One region of the Kitasatospora saccharophila genome, then DNA from elsewhere that is predicted to be linked to it. Evidence: riboswitches for the same ligand, from Rfam matches in the RefSeq annotation. Region 1 holds a riboswitch; each other region holds the start of a gene.
The links. A riboswitch is a leader RNA that binds a small molecule or an ion and turns the genes downstream of it on or off. The one in region 1 is predicted to bind cyclic di-AMP.
Positions count from the first base shown of each region.

Region 2: linked by a shared signal. The riboswitch ahead of ABD345_RS02890 (M23 family metallopeptidase) and the one ahead of ABD345_RS24345 (C40 family peptidase) in region 1 are both predicted to bind cyclic di-AMP.
Region 3: linked by a shared signal. The riboswitch ahead of ABD345_RS05340 (transglycosylase family protein) and the one ahead of ABD345_RS24345 (C40 family peptidase) in region 1 are both predicted to bind cyclic di-AMP.
Region 4: linked by a shared signal. The riboswitch ahead of ABD345_RS20780 (transglycosylase family protein) and the one ahead of ABD345_RS24345 (C40 family peptidase) in region 1 are both predicted to bind cyclic di-AMP.

Region 1 covers NZ_BAAANS010000035.1:46,626-50,667, forward strand. Annotated here, with positions in the region: gene ABD345_RS24340 (C40 family peptidase) at 184-1,245, opposite strand; gene ABD345_RS24345 (C40 family peptidase) at 1,454-2,524, opposite strand; cyclic di-AMP (ydaO/yuaA leader) riboswitch at 2,535-2,690, opposite strand; gene ABD345_RS24350 (C40 family peptidase) at 3,053-4,042, opposite strand, start outside.
Region 2 covers NZ_BAAANS010000002.1:239,900-243,941, reverse strand. Annotated here, with positions in the region: gene ABD345_RS02900 (PP2C family protein-serine/threonine phosphatase) at 1-671, shown strand, start outside; gene ABD345_RS02895 (hypothetical protein) at 1,162-1,356, shown strand; cyclic di-AMP (ydaO/yuaA leader) riboswitch at 1,766-1,884, shown strand; gene ABD345_RS02890 (M23 family metallopeptidase) at 1,890-2,909, shown strand; tRNA gene ABD345_RS02885 (tRNA-Gly) at 3,052-3,125, opposite strand; tRNA gene ABD345_RS02880 (tRNA-Pro) at 3,275-3,348, shown strand; gene tig (trigger factor) at 3,576-4,042, shown strand, end outside.
Region 3 covers NZ_BAAANS010000005.1:12,644-16,685, reverse strand. Annotated here, with positions in the region: gene ABD345_RS05350 (AMP-dependent synthetase/ligase) at 1-2, opposite strand, end outside; gene ABD345_RS05345 (hypothetical protein) at 145-345, opposite strand; gene ABD345_RS05340 (transglycosylase family protein) at 450-1,766, opposite strand; cyclic di-AMP (ydaO/yuaA leader) riboswitch at 1,772-1,941, opposite strand; gene ABD345_RS05335 (hypothetical protein) at 2,410-4,042, shown strand, end outside.
Region 4 covers NZ_BAAANS010000027.1:104,192-108,233, reverse strand. Annotated here, with positions in the region: gene ABD345_RS20795 (nucleoside triphosphate pyrophosphohydrolase) at 1-492, shown strand, start outside; gene ABD345_RS20790 (SDR family NAD(P)-dependent oxidoreductase) at 625-1,044, opposite strand; gene ABD345_RS20785 (cytochrome P450 family protein) at 1,201-2,445, shown strand; cyclic di-AMP (ydaO/yuaA leader) riboswitch at 2,698-2,876, shown strand; gene ABD345_RS20780 (transglycosylase family protein) at 2,880-3,590, shown strand; gene eno (phosphopyruvate hydratase) at 3,882-4,042, shown strand, end outside.

The sequences.
Region 1 (4,042 bases):
GCCGGTCCGGGTACGCGGCGGCGGCCGGCGGCGGCGGGCCGGGCAGCGCCCGGGGCAGCGACAGCTGGGTGGCCGCGGCGGCGGCCAGCAGCAGGGCGGCGCGTCGGGACAGCGGGGCACCGGCCCGCGGCGGCGGCCCGGGGGCCGGCGGCAGGTCGGTGACCAGGGGTTCGTCGACGAGGCTCAGACCCGCACCACCGTGTTGACCGGCATCGCGTTCACGCTCTCGTACCGGACCCGGGCGCCGGGGTAGGGCGCGTGCACGACGACGCCCCCGCCGGCGTACATGCCGACGTGGTGCCTGTCGCTGTAGAAGATCACCAGGTCTCCGGGCCGGGCTTCGGCGAGGCTCACCCGCCGGCCGGCCGAAGCCTGCGCCTGCGAGGTCCGCGGCAGGGTCACTCCGGCCTGCCGCCACGACCAGTACATCAGACCGGAGCAGTCGAAGGTGCCCGGCCCGGTGGATCCGTAGACGTACGGGGAGCCGATCTTGGAGAGCGCGGCGGCCAGCGCGGTGGCGGCGCGGTCCGAGGAGGGCGGCTGGTCGCCGAGGTCGATCCGGTCGGTGCCGCGGGTGGCGCGCCGCCGGGCCTCGTGGGCGTCGTCGGCGGCCATCCTGGCCCGCTCGGCGGGGGCGAGGCCGTTCAGCAGCTGCTGGGCCCTGGCCAGCCGCTGCCGGACGTCCTCCTTGGCGGCGGACAGCTGCCGCCGGGCCTGCTCCAGCTCGGCGAGCTTGGCGCCGGCCTCGTGCCGCCGCTCCTCCAGCCGGCGCTGCCGCTCGGCGAGCTCGCGCAGGCTCTCGGCCTGCCGGGAGGTGGCCTGTTCGAGCGAGCGGGCGCCGGTCAGGTAGCCGGAGGGGTCCTGGTCGAGCATCAGCCGGACGGTGGGGTCCACGCCCTGGGACCGGTACTGGTCGGCGGCGACGGCGGCCAGGTCGCCGCGCATCCGGTTCAGCTCCTCCTGCCCGGCGGCGACCTGGTCCTGCAGGCTGCCGGCCTCGGCCTGGAGCCGCTGCTGCCGCTCCTGGGCGGCGTTGTACTTCTCGGACGCCTGCTCGGCCTCCTCGTAGAGCTGGTCGACCTGGGTCTTGACCTCGCCGCGGCTCACCGGCTCGGCCGGGCTGAGCGGGGCGGCGGCGGCCCCTCCGACGGTCAGCCCGAGCGCGCCGGTGGCGGCGGCGGTGAGCGCCAGGGCGCGGGCCAGGCGCTGGACGCCGGGCAGCGGGGTGCGACGGTGCACGGACACGTGCGACGGCTCCGTTCTGCGGCCGGCCTCCGCCGCCGTCCGCCGTCGGACGGCCGTCCTCGCGGGGGCCCGGGGGCAGAGGTTAGCGAGTCGGATCGATCCAGTCCAAACCCCGACAGGAACGAATATTTGACCGCGAATCGGACGCCAGGACGAGAACGGCCCGGCACCCCCTGCGGGGTACCGGGCCGGAGGCCGTGCCGGACCGTCAGATCCGGACGATCCGGTTGATCGGCATGACCGTCGCCGACTCGTAGCGGACCTGCGCGCCGGTGTGCGGGGCGTGGACGATCTGCCCGTTGCCGACGTACATGCCGACGTGGTGCTGGTCGCCGTAGTAGATGATCAGGTCGCCCGGGCGGGCGTTGGCGATGTCGGTGCCCAGGTTGGTCCCGGCCCCGGCCTGCGCCTGCGAGGTGCGCGGGATCGACACGCCGGCCTGCTTGTAGGCCCACTGCATCAGGCCGGAGCAGTCGAAGGTGCTCGGACCGGCCGCGCCGTAGGAGTACCAGCTGCCGAGCTTGGAGACCGCCGCGCCGACCGCGTTGCCCGAGAAGCTGGAGGACGCCGGGGCGTTCAGCTCCACCCGGACGGTGTCGCGGGAGGCGCGCTGCGCGGCGTCGGCCTTCGCCTTGGCGTCCGCGGCGGCCTTCGCCTCGGCGGCGGCGAGCTGGTCGCGCTCCTGCTGGGTCAGCGTGTTGAGCAGCTCCTGGGCCTTGGCCAGCTTCGCCTTGACGTCGTCCTTGTCGGCCTGCAGGGCCTTGGTGGTGGTGTCCAGCTCGGCGAGCTTGGACTCGGCCTCCTTGCGCTGGGCGTCGAGCTTGGCCTGCTCGGACTTGAAGGTCTTGAGCAGGTCCGCCTGGGTGGAGCCGACCGCGTTCAGCGTGCCGGCCTCCCCGAGGAACGAGTCCGGGCTGCTGGAGAGCATCAGCTGCATGGTCTGCGGCATGCTGCCGCTGCGGTACTGCTCGGCGGCGATGCCCGCCAGGCCCTCCTGCGCGGTGGTCACCTGCTCCTGCTGCCGGGCGAGCTGGTCCTGGAGCTGGCCGACCTGCTTCTGCAGCTCCTGCTGCTTCTCGACGGAGGCGTTGAGCGCCTCCGTCTTGACCTCGGCCTGCTCGTTGAGCTGGTCGACCTGCTGCTTGACCTGGTCCTTGGTGGGCGCGGGGTCGGCGTGCGCGCCGCCCTGGGCGGACAGCGCCACGGCAGCGGCGGCGGTGGCAGTGAGAATCGAGACCCGGGCACGGCCGACGGGCTTGGGACGGCGATGGGACGCCACGAAGGCGGACTCCTTCTTCCTCACACCGCCTACCGGGTGAGCTGACGGGTTCGGGCCGGAAGAGATGTGCCCTACGACGCCTCACCGACCGCACGCGGCCGTCCCGGCGCCGATTCACCCCGGGGGAACGTGGTTCCCCGGCTCCGTTAGACAGCACCCCCGCAGGGGTATCCCCGTCGGCAGACCCGGTGTTGACGGTCTGCCCGCTGCGTCACGGACTCGGCGGCGACCCCCGCCGCCGCCCCCCTTGGGCGATCGACTCTGCGGTGGTCGAAGCACGACCCTAGTAACCGATCCGTGATCCGTTCAAATCCTTGTCGGAAAAAAATCTGATTCTGAATCAAATACCGCGAGGAATCTGACCGAACGTGATCGATTACTTACACAGAGCGTAATAATTCTCACGATACGGTCGGGAAATGCCTCGCCCGGACGTGTCGCGGATCACAGGGGGATCTCGACCCGTCCGGGCGTGTCACGATGCGTCAGTTGTCGCCCTATGGGGCGTTTGTCCGATTCTTCGGACCGTCAGACCCGGCGGATGGTGGAGATCGGCAGGGTGTCGACCTTCATCGTCTTCACCACGTCACCGGTGCGCGGGGCGTGCACCACCAGGCCGTTGCCGATGTACATGCCGACGTGGTGCCGGTCGCTGTAGTAGACGACCAGGTCGCCGGGCTGCGCGTTGTGCCAGTCGGTGCCCACGTTCACGCCGTAGCTGCCCTGCGACTGCGAGGTGCGCGGCAGCGAGACGCCGGCCTGCTTGTAGGCCCACACCATCAGGCCCGAGCAGTCGAAGGTGCTCGCACCGGTGGCGCCCCAGACGTACGGCGAGCCCTGCTTGCCGAGCGCGGCCGCCACCGCGGTCGCCGCGTAGCCGCTGGCCTGCGGCAGGGTGGACGGGTCGACCCGGGAGGCGCTGCGCGAGGCGGTGCCGCCGCTGCCCTGGAGGATCGCGGCCCGGTCCGCGGCGTTCAGCTTGGAGAGCAGCTTCTGCGCCTCGGCGAGCTTGCTGTTCACGTCGTTCTTGGCGTCGTTGAGCGCCTGGGTCTGGGTGTCCAGCTCGTGCAGGACGGCCGCGGCCTCCTGCTTCTGCTGGTCCAGGCGGCGCTGCTGGTCCTTGAGGGACTTGAGCGTCTCGGCCTGGGTGCTGGCGGCCTGGTCGAAGGAGGACGCCTTGGTCAGGTACTGGTCCGGGTCGGCGGAGAGCATCAGCTGCATCGACGGGTCGACACCGCCCTGCCGGTACTGGTCCCCGGCCACCGCCGCGAGCCCGGAGGCCAGCTCGGTCAACTGCTCCTGGCCGCGGGCCACCTGGTCCTGCAGGTCGCTGGCCTGCTTGCGCAGCTGGTCGGCCCGCTCCTTGGCGCCGTTGTACTTCTCGGCCGCCTGCTCCTGCTCCTCCAGCAGCTTGTCGACCTGCGCCTTGACCTCGTCCTTGTTCGGCTGGGCCGGGGCGGCGTGCGCGCTGGCCTGGGCCGTCAGGGCGACCGCGGTCGCGGCGGCGGCGGTGAACAC
Region 2 (4,042 bases), on a different contig from region 1:
CGGTCCTGCCCGACGGCTGGCACACCGACACCGCGCTGCGTCCGGCCGGCGGCCAGTCCTTCTCCGGCGACTTCATGGTCGCCGCCCGCACCGGCCCCGGCGGCCGGGTACTGGAGGTCGTCCTCGCCGACGTCTCCGGCAAGGGCATGGACGCGGGCAGCCGCGCCCTGCTGCTCTCCGGGGCCTTCGGCGGACTGCTCGGCTCGCTGCCCGCCCACGACTTCCTGCCCGCCGCCAACGGCTACCTGCTGCGCCAGGACTGGGCCGAGGGCTTCGCCACCGCCGTCCACCTGGTCGTCGACCTGGACAGCGGCGAGTACGAGCTCCTGTCGGCCGGCCACCTCCCCGGCATGCACCGCCTCGCCGGGGCCGGGCACTGGGAGGTCAAGGAGGCCGAGGGCCCGCTGCTCGGCGTCTACGACGGCGCCAAGTTCGAAGGCGTGCGCGGCACTTTGGGCCCCGGGGACGTGCTGATGCTGTGCACCGACGGCATGGTGGAGATCCCCGGCCGGGACCTGGGCGAGGGCATGGACCGGCTGATGGGCGAGGCCGACCGGCTGGTCGCCACCACCCCGGTGGCCGGGCGCTCGGGCGCCGCGGTCCGACTGATCGACAGCGTGGCCAAGCACGTCAACGACGACCGCGCGGTGCTGCTGGTCTGGCGCCGCTGAGCGGCACCGGGCGCCGCCCGCCCCGGCCCGCGCGCGGGTCCGGCGCACACGCCGCCGCGCACCGCCGCGGTCGGCCCCGCGGGGCGCCGGAGCGGATCCCGCGGGCGCCCGGGTGCGCGGGAAAGGTGCGCGGGACGTGCCCGCGGGGTGTCAAACCCGGACGTTGATCTTCGGCCAATTCCACTGGCATACCCGGCCGGTGGGCGGATGCCCGGCCTGCCTGCCGCTTTGCCGCCGCCACCGCGGCGGACCGCGGCCCGCCGACGGTCCGTCAGGACCCGTCCGCTATCGTCACGGTCGGCGAAAATCAGCCCCAGCACGCGGGTTGGGGCCCCGGGTGACGGGGCAAGTCCTTTACGCACTCCGCACGAGCGACCACACTGAGTCCGGATGGAGTGGTGGGGACACGGGGGGCAGGGGCCGGTTTCCGCCTGGAGCCGTCGCCGGTTCCGACCCGAATCCCCGCCACGAATCGAGGAAGTGAGTCCCGGTGGCCTTCTCCGTCTCCGCCCTGGTCCTGTTCGGCATCATCGTCGCCATCTTCATCCGCAACAAGCAGTTGAAGACAGGCCACGCCGTCATGGCAGCGCTCTTCGGCTTCATGCTCAGCCAGTCGAACATGGCAGCCCCGATCACCCAGTTCCTCCAGTCGGTCTCCAAGGCGATCTCCGGCATCGCCGGCTGACGCCCCGTCCGACCGGACCGGGGAGCGCGTTCCGACGGACGGGAGCCACCCCCCGGACCGTCCCAGAGTCCTGCCCGCGGGTGACCAGGGTCACCCGCATCGTCACGCCGGGTCAGCGCCCGAGCGCGCACGGTGGCCGAAGTCGCCCACCGTGCCTGGTTCGTGGGCGCACCGTCATGATCCCGTACGCGCACCGCAGCCCGGTGGCGGCGGAGCGTGACCTGGCGGACCGTCAGCCCCCTCCCGAGCCCGGGGACGGGGCTTTTCGGCGCTTGCCAGCTCGGCGAGCCGTGGGTTTTGCTTCCTCCGCAGCCCGGACATCGGCCGGGCTGGTCGCCGAGCGGAACGCCTAGTCCTGCCGCCGCCCGGTGCCGACCAGAGACCACGCCACGGCAGGAGCGGGGGAACCACAGGTAGTACGCCGGACCCGGAACGCACGGGGACGGCTCGGGGTGAAGCCGCCACAGCGCGGCCGGGCAACTCTCGCCCGAACCCGACAGCTCACCTCGCAGGCGTCGGAGAGGAACAGCTTCATGTCCGCTCAGGGCAAGCACCGCAAGCCGCGCCTGGCCACCGTCGTCCGCATCGCCATCGCCGCCGGCGTCGCCGGCGCCGCGGTCGGCCTCCCGGTCACCGCCGCCTCCGCGCACACCGCCGACCAGCACGACGGCGCCCGCCAGTGGGCCAACGTCTCGGTCGACGCCACCCCCGTCGCCGACACCACCACCGACGCCGCCGCCCCGGCCGCGGAGTCCTACCGGGTCGCCGCCGGCGACACCCTCTCCAAGATCGCCACCGCGAAGAACGTGGACGGCGGCTGGGAGAAGCTCTACCAGGACAACCGCTCGGTCATCGGCGGCAACCCGAACCTGATCTACCCGGGCCAGCAGCTGACCGTCAACGGCCAGGCCGCCGCGACGACCTCCGCCGCCACCTCCTCGGACGCCGCGGCCACCACCGCCGCCCCGAAGACCTCGACCAAGTCGAGCACCGGCACCGCGAAGACCCAGGCCCAGGCCCAGACCCAGAAGTCGACCTCCTCGTCGTCCTCCTCCTCGGCCTCGTCCTCGTCGTCCACCGCGAAGTCGTCGACCGGGAGCGCCACCACCGGCACGTCCACCACCACCGGCTCCACCGCGAGCTCCTCCTCCGGCTACGTCGCCCCCGCGCCGGGCAGCGTCACCACCGGCTACAAGGTGGCGGGCTCCAGCTGGTCCAGCGGCTACCACACCGGCATCGACTTCCCGGTCGCCACCGGCACCAGCCTGAAGGCGATCGCCAACGGCACCGTGGTCTCGGCCGGCAACGGCGGCGCCTACGGCAACCAGGTCGTCATCAAGCTCGCCGACGGCAAGTACGCCCAGTACGCGCACCTGTCCTCGATCTCCGTCTCGGCCGGCCAGGCCGTGACCGCGGGCCAGCAGATCGGCCTCTCCGGCGCCACCGGCAACGTGACCGGCCCGCACCTGCACTTCGAGATCCGCACCACCCCGGACTACGGCTCCGACATCGACCCGATCGCCTACCTGGCGGCCCACGGCGTCAACGTCTGATCCCCGGCACCACCCCCGAAGGCCCCGCGTTCCGCTGCGCGGGGCCTTCGGGCGTCCCGGATCGCGGATCGCGGACCCGGAGCGCGGAGCCCGGGAACGGCGGAGGCCCCGACCGCTGCTGCGGTCGGGGCCTCCGGCCTCGTGGAGCGGGTGACGAGAATCGAACTCGCGTGACCAGTTTGGAAGACTGGGGCTCTACCATTGAGCTACACCCGCAAAGGAGCGTCCGCCACCACCCGAGGCGGTGCGGACCGCCCCAGCGTACCTGGTCGGGTCGGTGGATTGCACACTCCTCCGCCGTTGTCGGCTCGCCGATATCGCCCCGGTCCGGGGCGGGCCGACGTGTACTCTTCTGCTCGGCACCACGGGGTGTGGCGCAGGTTGGTAGCGCGTCCGCTTTGGGAGCGGAAGGCCGTCGGTTCGAATCCGGTCACCCCGACCGTGTGCGGCAGGGTCTCGTCAGCGGGCGGGGCCCTGTTGTCGTTGCCGCCGCCCCCGGCGTCGTCGTTGCCGCCGCCCCCGGCCCCCGGCCTCCCGCGCGCACCCCGGTGCCGGGCACAGTCGCTTTCGTGGTACCGGTAGGATGGACCGCTGGCGGTAGTACGGACAGCATTGCAGCCCCAACCGCCTATCGCCCTGACCGCAAGCCCCCTAGGAGACCCAACCGTGAAGAGCGCCGTCGAGACTCTGAACCCCACTCGGGTTCGACTCACCGTCGAGGTGCCCTTCGAGGAGCTCAAGCCCAGCCTCGACGCGGCGTACAAGAAGATCAACCAGCAGGTCACCGTTCCGGGCTTCCGCAAGGGCAAGATCCCGAACAAGGTGATCGACCAGCGCTTCGGTCGTGGCGCGGTGCTGGAGGAGGCCGTCAACGACGCGCTTCCGCGCTTCTACACGCAGGCCGTCGACGAGGGCCAGATCGACGTCCTGGGCCAGCCCGACATCACCGAGATCGAGGGTGTCGAGAACCTGGCCGACGGCGGTGACCTCAAGTTCACCGCCGAGGTCGACGTGCGCCCCGAGGTCACCCTGCCCGAGTTCGCCGAGATCGCGGTCGTGGTCGACCCGATCGAGGTCAGCGACGAGGACATCGAGAAGTCGCTGGAGCAGCTCCGCGAGCGCTTCGCCTCCGT
Region 3 (4,042 bases), on a different contig from region 1:
ATGAGCGAACTCCCTTGGACGGGGGTGGGGGTCCGCCCAGGGTATGTACTCGCCAGTAAACTTACTAGACGGTAAGTTACTTGACAGTTGCGGCACTTGCGCCACCAGGGGAGCGCCGTCAGGGGCAGGGCTCTCGTCGGGGCGTCAGCCCTCTTCGGGGGTGGGGGGCTTGGGGAGGAGGCGTTCGCCGTCGCGGGTGCCGCCGGTGCGGGCGATGGTGCGGCGGTCGGTGGAGAGGTAGTCGCGCAGGACCAGTTCCACCGCGTCCTGGGGGGAGGTGGTGCCGGCCCGCATCATCACTTCCAGGGCCAGGTCCGCGTCCAGCGTGATCGTCACCTTCGCCATGCCGCCGCTCCCGGTCGTCGAGCCTTCTCTCAGGGCGAGGATAGGCCGCTGCCCCCGGGGCCGACCAGGGTCCCCGGGGGCAGCGGCGGTTCACCGCTCGCGGATCAGACGCGGCCCGCGAAGTCGGGGGCCCAGTCGGCGATGGTCTCGGTGCGGACGCCGGAGCGCGGGTTCGCGGCCTCGACGTACTTGCCGTCGCCGATGTACAGCGCGACGTGGTAGACGCCCGAGTTGGCGCCGTTGTTGGACCAGAACAGCAGGTCGCCCGGCTGCAGGCTGTCCAGCGAGACGCGGGTCGAGTAGTCCGCCTGGTCGGCGGCGACGCGCGGCAGGCTGATGCCGGCCTGGCGGAACGCGGCCTGGGTCAGGCCCGAGCAGTCCCAGCCGCCGTTGCCGGTGCCGCCGTAGACGTACGCCTGGCCGAGCTTGGACAGCGCGAAGTCGATCGCCGCGGCCTTGGAGCCGGTCGCCTTGGTGGCGGTGGTCGCGGTGGTGGCGGTCGTGGTGGTGGTCGCGGTCTTCGCCGTGGTGGTGGCGGTGCTCGCGGTGCCGGTCGAGGACTTGGTGGTGGAGGACTTGGTGGTGGAGGACTTGGCGGTGGAGCCGCCGTTCTTCCAGGACGAGCCCTTGTACGAGGAGGAGGACTTGGTGGCCGGCGCGGACTGCTGCGCGGTGCTGCTGCCGCCGCCCAGCGAGAGCTGCTGACCCGGGTAGATCACGTCCGGGCCCTCGGTGAGGACCGAGCGGTTCAGGTCGTACAGCTTCTGCCAGCCGCCGTCCACGTGCTGGCTCTGCGCGATGGCGGACAGCCAGTCGCCCGCCACGACGGTGTAGCTGCCGGCCGACTGGGTGTCGGTGGCGGCCGGGGCGCTCTGCTGGGTCTGGGTCTGGGCCTGCGACTTGCCCTGCGACCAGGAGTGCTGGGACTGGCCCTTGCTGCTGCCGCTGGACTGCGACTGCGACTGCGACTGCGACTGCGAGGAGCTGCTGCTGTCCGAGCCGGTGGTGGTGGCGGTGGACGAGGACGAGGAGCCGGAGGTGTCGACCTGGGGGGCGGCGCCGCCCTTGGTCAGACCGGCCTGGACGGAGCAGACCGGCCAGGCGCCGGGGCCCTGGACGGCCAGCACCTTCTCGGCGACGGCGATCTGCTGGTCCTTGGTGGCCAGGTCGGCGCGCGAGGCGTACGCGGTGCCGCCGAACTCGGCCCAGGTGGAGGAGGTGAACTGCAGGCCACCGTAGAAGCCGTTGCCGGTGTTGATGGACCAGTTGCCGCTGGACTCGCACTGCGCGACCTTGTCCCAGGTCGCCACGGTGGCGGCGGAGGCGGTGCCGGTGGTCAGGCAGGGGATGGTGAGGCCGATGCCGACGACGCCGGTGGTGGCGATCAGTCGACGGGCTCGCTTGGCGCTGATGGGCAGCATGAAGAAGCGTTCCTCTCCCACGCCTGCGAGGTGAGCTGTCGGATTCGGGCTGGAGTTGCCCGGCCGCGCGCACCGCGTGGTGCGCCCGGCTTCACCCCAAGCCCCGTACGGCCTCTCGGCCGCCCGGGGCGACTTACCTGGTTCCCCCGCCCCTGCCGTGGTGCGTTGATGCATGAGCCGGCCCACCCGGCGGCAGGACTCGGCGTTCCGGGTGAACTGGGTTCGTGTGTCCACGAACGTGGGCAGGAGATTAAGCGGAATTAAGGATGATTCGCAAATGCCTGTGACCGCCGTCACGGTGTGCGAAATTCGCGACCAAGGAGCATTCGGCGAACTCCCGCACCGCTGACCGGGCCTGGCCGCGCGTCAGGCGATAGCTGATCTTGTGCCCGTTTTGGGCGTTATGCTGATCGGTGAGTGAATATTCGGCATATGTGATGGTTTCTCGAGAGGCATTTGTGCCCGATTTCTGATTCGTCCGGTGCGCCGGGGCCCGCGGCGGGGCCGTGGCCGAATGGTCGAACTGATGACTGACGGTACGTCAGGATGCTTAAGCGAAACGGAAGTCGCCGCTTTTCGGTGGCCGTTCTGCCTATGCTGCCCCCGACGACGCGGGGTCGCGGGCCCCGGAAGGGCGGCCGAGGTGGAACAGCAGCGGAACGGCGAGCAGCCGCCGGCGCGGCACCGGCGGCCGCTGGTCGGGCGGCGCAGGATGCTGACCTGGCTGGCGGTCGGGACGGTGACGGCGCTCGGCGGGGGAGTGGTCCTGCGGCAGTCCCTGGCGGGGGCCGACGAGCCCGCCGCGCGGCCCGCCCCGGGCGGCGGCAGCGGCAGCCCGGCGGGCCACCGGCACGGCACCGGCGCCCCGCCGCCCGCGTCCGGGAGCCCGCGACCGTCCGCGCCGCCCCCGCCACCCCCGCCGGTCGACCAGGGCGGCCGCAAGTGGTCGGACGCCGGGGGCTGGGGCGGACGGCTGCCCGGGCCCGGCAGCGCGGTGCGGATCACCGACCGGGTGGTGCTGGACGCCGACGCGAAGGTCGGCTCGCTGCTGGTGGAACCGACCGGCTCGCTGGTGTTCGCCGCGGACCGGTCGCTGACCCTGGCCAGCAGCGGCAACGTCGAGGTGCGCGGCACCCTGGCGCTCGCCCCCGACGGCGCGCACACCCACGTCCTGCGCTTCCCCGAGGTCGACGAGCGCCGCTTCGCCGGCGGCGGCATGACGGTCGTCGACACCGACACCGGCCTGTGGGTCACCGGCCAGGGCTACCTGCGGCTGGACGGCGCCCCCCGCACCGCCTGGACCCGCGCCGCCACCGCGCTGAAGCCCGGCGACAGCACGATCAAGCTGGCCGCCGCCCCCACCGGCTGGCAGCCCGGCGACGAACTGGCCGTCACCCCCACCGCGCCGCCCGACACCGACGACTTCTCCACCTCGTACGACCTGGTGACCGTCGAGCGGGTCGACGGCGCCACCGTCACGCTGACCGGCCCGCTGAAGAACGCCCACCCCCGGGTGGCGCTCGGCGGCGGCGCGACCTTCGGCGCCGAGGTGCTCAACCTCAGCCGCAACGTCCGGATCGAGGGCACCGAGAACGGCCGGGCGCACGTCCACCTCACCTCCAGCCGGCCCGCCGACGTCCGGCACGCCGCGCTGCGCTGGCTCGGGCCGCGGGCGAACGGGAAGGACAGCTGGAACGGCAAGCCGGTCACCGAGCCGGTGCTCGGCCGGTACGGGCTGCACTTCCACATGCTGCTGGACACCTCGCGCGGCACCGTGGTCGAGGGCGTGGTGGTCCGCGACACCGGCAGCCACGCCTTCGTGCCGCACGCCAGCCACGGCATCACCTTCCGCGGCTGCATCTCCCACGACACCTGGGAGGACGCGTACTGGTGGGACGGCCCGATCGACACCCGCACCCCGCAGGGCCCCTCCGACGACATCGCCTACGAGGGCTGCGTCGCCTCCCGCACCGTCTTCGAACCCAACCCGCGCGGCTACCGGCTCACCGGCTTCAGCCTCGGCGCCGGGACGGGCTCCTCGGCCCGGGACTGCGTGGCCGTCGGCGTCCAGGGCGCCACCGGCGCCTCCGGCTACGAGTGGCCGGAGACCAGCGAGGGCGTCTGGACCTTCGAACGCTGCCTGGCGCACAACAACCTGGAGAACGGCGTCTTCGTCTGGCTCAACGCCGAGCACCACCACACCGTCACCCAGTACGCGGCCTACCACAACGGCGGCTGGGGCATCGAGCACGGCGCCTACCTGAACGACTTCGACT
Region 4 (4,042 bases), on a different contig from region 1:
CTGCGCGAGGAGCTCGGCGACGTGCTGCTGCAGGTGTTCTTCCACTCGCGGATCGCCGAGGAGGACGCCGAGGACCCGTTCTCGATCGACGACGTCGCGGGCGACATCGTGGAGAAGCTCACGTACCGCCACCCGCACGTGTTCGGCGACGTCAGCGTGACCGGCTCCGCCGAGACCGAGGCCAACTGGGAGCAGCTGAAGGCGGCGGAGAAGCAGCGCGAATCGGTGCTCGACGGCGTGCCCTCCGGCCTGCCCGCGCTGGCGTACGCGGCCAAACTGGTCTCCCGGGTGCGCCGGGCGCACTTCACCGGCGTGCCGGACGCGCCGTACCGGCTGCCCGCCGAGCTGACCGCCGAGACCGCGGGCGAGCTGCTGCTGGCCGTCGCCCAGCAGGCGCACGACCGGGGCGTCGACGTGGACGCGGCGCTGCGCGCGGCGGCCCGCCGCTACCGCGCGGCGGTCCGGGCGGCGGAGGGGCTGGCGGAGGAGTAGAGGGCAGGGCCGCCGCCCGGTGGCACGCGGGCCGCGGCGATGTCCTTCGTCCTGCTCTTCGCGGACTTCTCGACCACCATCAACCTCATCGGCAACGGCATCTACGTGCTGCCGCGGGAGCTGCTGCCGGCCCTAGCCGGCCAGCGGGACGTCGGCGACCGGGCGGCGCTGGGTCGGGACGACCTCGCCGATGGCCTCGCCGACCAGGGCGAGGACCTCGGCCAGCGGGTCGAGGTGGCCGGGCAGGTCGGCGAGCTGGACGATCCGCTCGCCGTCCGGGCCGGCGACCGCGAACAGGTCGATCGGGCCGAGGTGCTTGACGGCGGTGTCGACCAGCGCGGCGATGTCCGCCGGGTGGTGGATGTCGCCGGAGACGCCGACCACCGGGCAGCCGGGGCGGTCGAGTTCGGCGGCCAGGTCCTCGGCGATGCCGGGGCGCAGGTCGGCGATGAGCAGGCCGGCGGCGCCGGCGGCGGAGAACCGGCGGGCCAGGTCGGCCCCCGAACCCCCGTCGAGCACCGCGATGACCACCACTGCCCCGGCTACTCGCATGGCCTGCTCCCCTTTCAGAGCGCGCACCCGTGGCCGACCCGCACGCCGCCCACGGTGGTTATCGGAGGATCGTAGGCTCGCCCCGACGCTCCGCAACAGGGATTACCCACCAGGTGACCAGACTCACGCACCGGCGCTTCCCGATACGGTCAAGACATGCCAGACCAGCCCCACGCACCCCAGCCGCCACTGTTCACCTGGGAGTTCGCCGCCGACCCCTACCCGGCGTACGCCTGGCTGCGGGAGCACGCGCCGGTGCACCGCACCACCCTGCCGAGCGGGGTCGACGCCTGGCTGGTCACCCGCTACGCGGACGCCCGGCAGGCGCTCGCGGACGCCCGGCTGTCCAAGAACCCGGCGCACCACAGCGAGCAGGCCCACCGCAGCGGCCGGGTCGGCATCCCCGGCGAGCGGCAGGCCGACCTGATGACCCACCTGCTGAACATCGACCCGCCGGACCACACCCGGCTGCGCCGGCTGGTCTCCAAGGCGTTCACCCCGCGCCGGGTGGCCGAGTTCGAACCGCGGGTGCGGGAGATCACCGACCGGCTGATCGACTCCTTCGCCGGCCGCGGCGAGGCCGACCTGATCCACGAGTTCGCCTTCCCGCTCCCCATCTACGCGATCTGCGACCTGCTCGGCGTCCCGGCCGAGGACCAGGACGACCTGCGCGACTGGGCCGGGATGATGATCCGACACGTGGGCGGTAAGAGGGGAGGGGTCGGCCGGGCCGTCAAGCAGATCCGCGGCTACCTGGCCGACCTGATCCACCGCAAGCGCGCCGACCTCGGCGACGACCTGATCTCCGGCCTGATCCGGGCCAGCGACCACGGCGAGCACCTGAGCGAGAACGAGGCCGCGGCGATGGCCTTCATCTTGCTTTTCGCCGGGTTCGAGACCACCATCAACCTCATCGGCAATGGCATGTACGCGCTGCTGCGCAGCCCGGACCAGCGCACCCTGCTCCAGGAGTCGCTGGGGCGCGGCGAGTCCGGCCTGCTGGAGACCGGCGTCGAGGAACTGCTGCGCTACGACGGCCCGGTGGAGCTGGCCACCTGGCGGTTCGCCACCGCGCCGCTGGCCATCGGCGGGGTGGAGATCCCGGTCGGCGACCCGGTGCTGGTGGTGCTGGCCGCGGCGGACCGCGACCCGGCCCGGTTCTCCGCCGAGAACACCCTCGACCTGGCCCGCTCGGACAACCCGCACCTGGGTTTCGGTCACGGCATCCACTACTGCATCGGCGCCCCGCTGGCCCGGCTTGAGGGGCAGCGCGCGATCGGCAGCCTACTGACCAGGCTTCCGGACGTTCGGTTGGCGGCCGATCCGGCCGAGCTGCGCTGGCGGGGCGGGCTGATCATGCGCGGTCTGCGCGACCTCCCGGTCTCCTTCACGCCCCGCTGACGCCGTTTCAGCACCCGCGACACGCCGCCGCGCAGGGCCGACGACACGCCGGGGCGGGGGCGCGCGTCGCACGCCTGCTCGGAATCAATCCGGACATACCGGGATCGTTCGTGTACGTGACACGAAGATCCGTGATTTCGGCGTGATCATGGTGATATGAGCTTGTGATTGCTCGTCAGCTTTGCCTACTCTCCGACATGCCCGCAGCTGCGGGCCCCGATCGCGGCACGCCGAGTCCTGTCCGCCGCGTCCTCGGGCCACCTACCAGGTACCGGACAGGAGCGGGGGAACCAGTGTGAACGCCGTGGTCCCAACGGCTTGGGGTGAAGCCGCCGAGCAACGGGCGCAACCGCGTCCGGAGCGTCCGGCGGCCGGGCCAGCCTCCCGGTCCGAACCCGACAGCTCACCTCGCAGGCGTGCGGAGAGGAAGTCCCGTGCTGTTCTCCAACGCTGCTCGTCACCGCCGTAGTACCAAGGCCGAGAAGGTCATCGCCGCCGCCGGCGTGGCCTCGGTCGGCCTGGCCCTGCCACTGCTCGCCGCCACCGGAGCGGCAGCCGCCCCCGTCGACACCTGGGACCGCGTGGCCCAGTGCGAGAGCGGCGGCAACTGGAACATCAACACCGGCAACGGTTTCTACGGCGGCCTGCAGTTCACCTCCTCCACCTGGCGCGCCTTCGGCGGCGGCCAGTACGCGGCCCGCGCCGACCAGGCCAGCCGCGCCCAGCAGATCGCGGTGGCCGAGCGGGTGCTCGCCGCCCAGGGCCCCGGCGCCTGGCCGGTCTGCTCCAAGCGGGCCGGCCTCGCCAAGGGCGGCGCGCCCGCCGACACCTCCGAGGACACCGCCTCGCGCTCCCAGGAGCGCCCGACCGCGCCCCAGCAGCCGAAGAGCTCGCCGTCGAAGAAGCCGGCCGAGCCCGCTGCCAAGCCCCAGGCCCCCGCCGCCGAACCCCAGGCCGCCCCGCAGAACAGCGCCCCGCAGGCCGCGCCCGCCGGCGGCTACACCGTCCAGGACGGCGACACGCTCTCCGGCATCGCCGCCGCGCGGAACGTGTCCGGCGGCTGGGAGCGGATCTACCAGGCCAACCACGAGCTGATCGGCGCCGACCCCGACCTGATCCTGCCCGGCCAGGTGCTCTCCCTCTGAGCCCGGCCCGGCACCGGTCCCGGCAGGTGGGACGCCCCGGCCCGGCGGCCTGACGAGGCCCCGCCGCAGCCCTGACGAGGGCCGCGTCCCCTGACCGTCCGTCCGCTCCCGGCGCGTGCGCAGCAGTTCGCGCCGCCGGGAGCGGCGGAGCGGGCGTCAAACAGGTGAACTACCGACGAGTAGCCGGGCCACACCGTGAGACGGGGCCCGGCCGGGCGTGGCCGCACGGCGCTGTGCGGCTAGGCTCTGGTCGTAACGACCACACATCCGCTTCCGCTAGGAGATGCACTCGTGCCGTCCATTGATGTCGTCGTAGCCCGTGAGATCCTCGACTCCCGCGGCAACCCCACGGTCGAGGTCGAGGTCGGTCTCGACGACGGCAGCACCGGTCGCGCGGCCGTCCCGTCGGGTGCCTCCACCGGTGCCTTCGAGGCCCTGGAGCTCCGTGACGG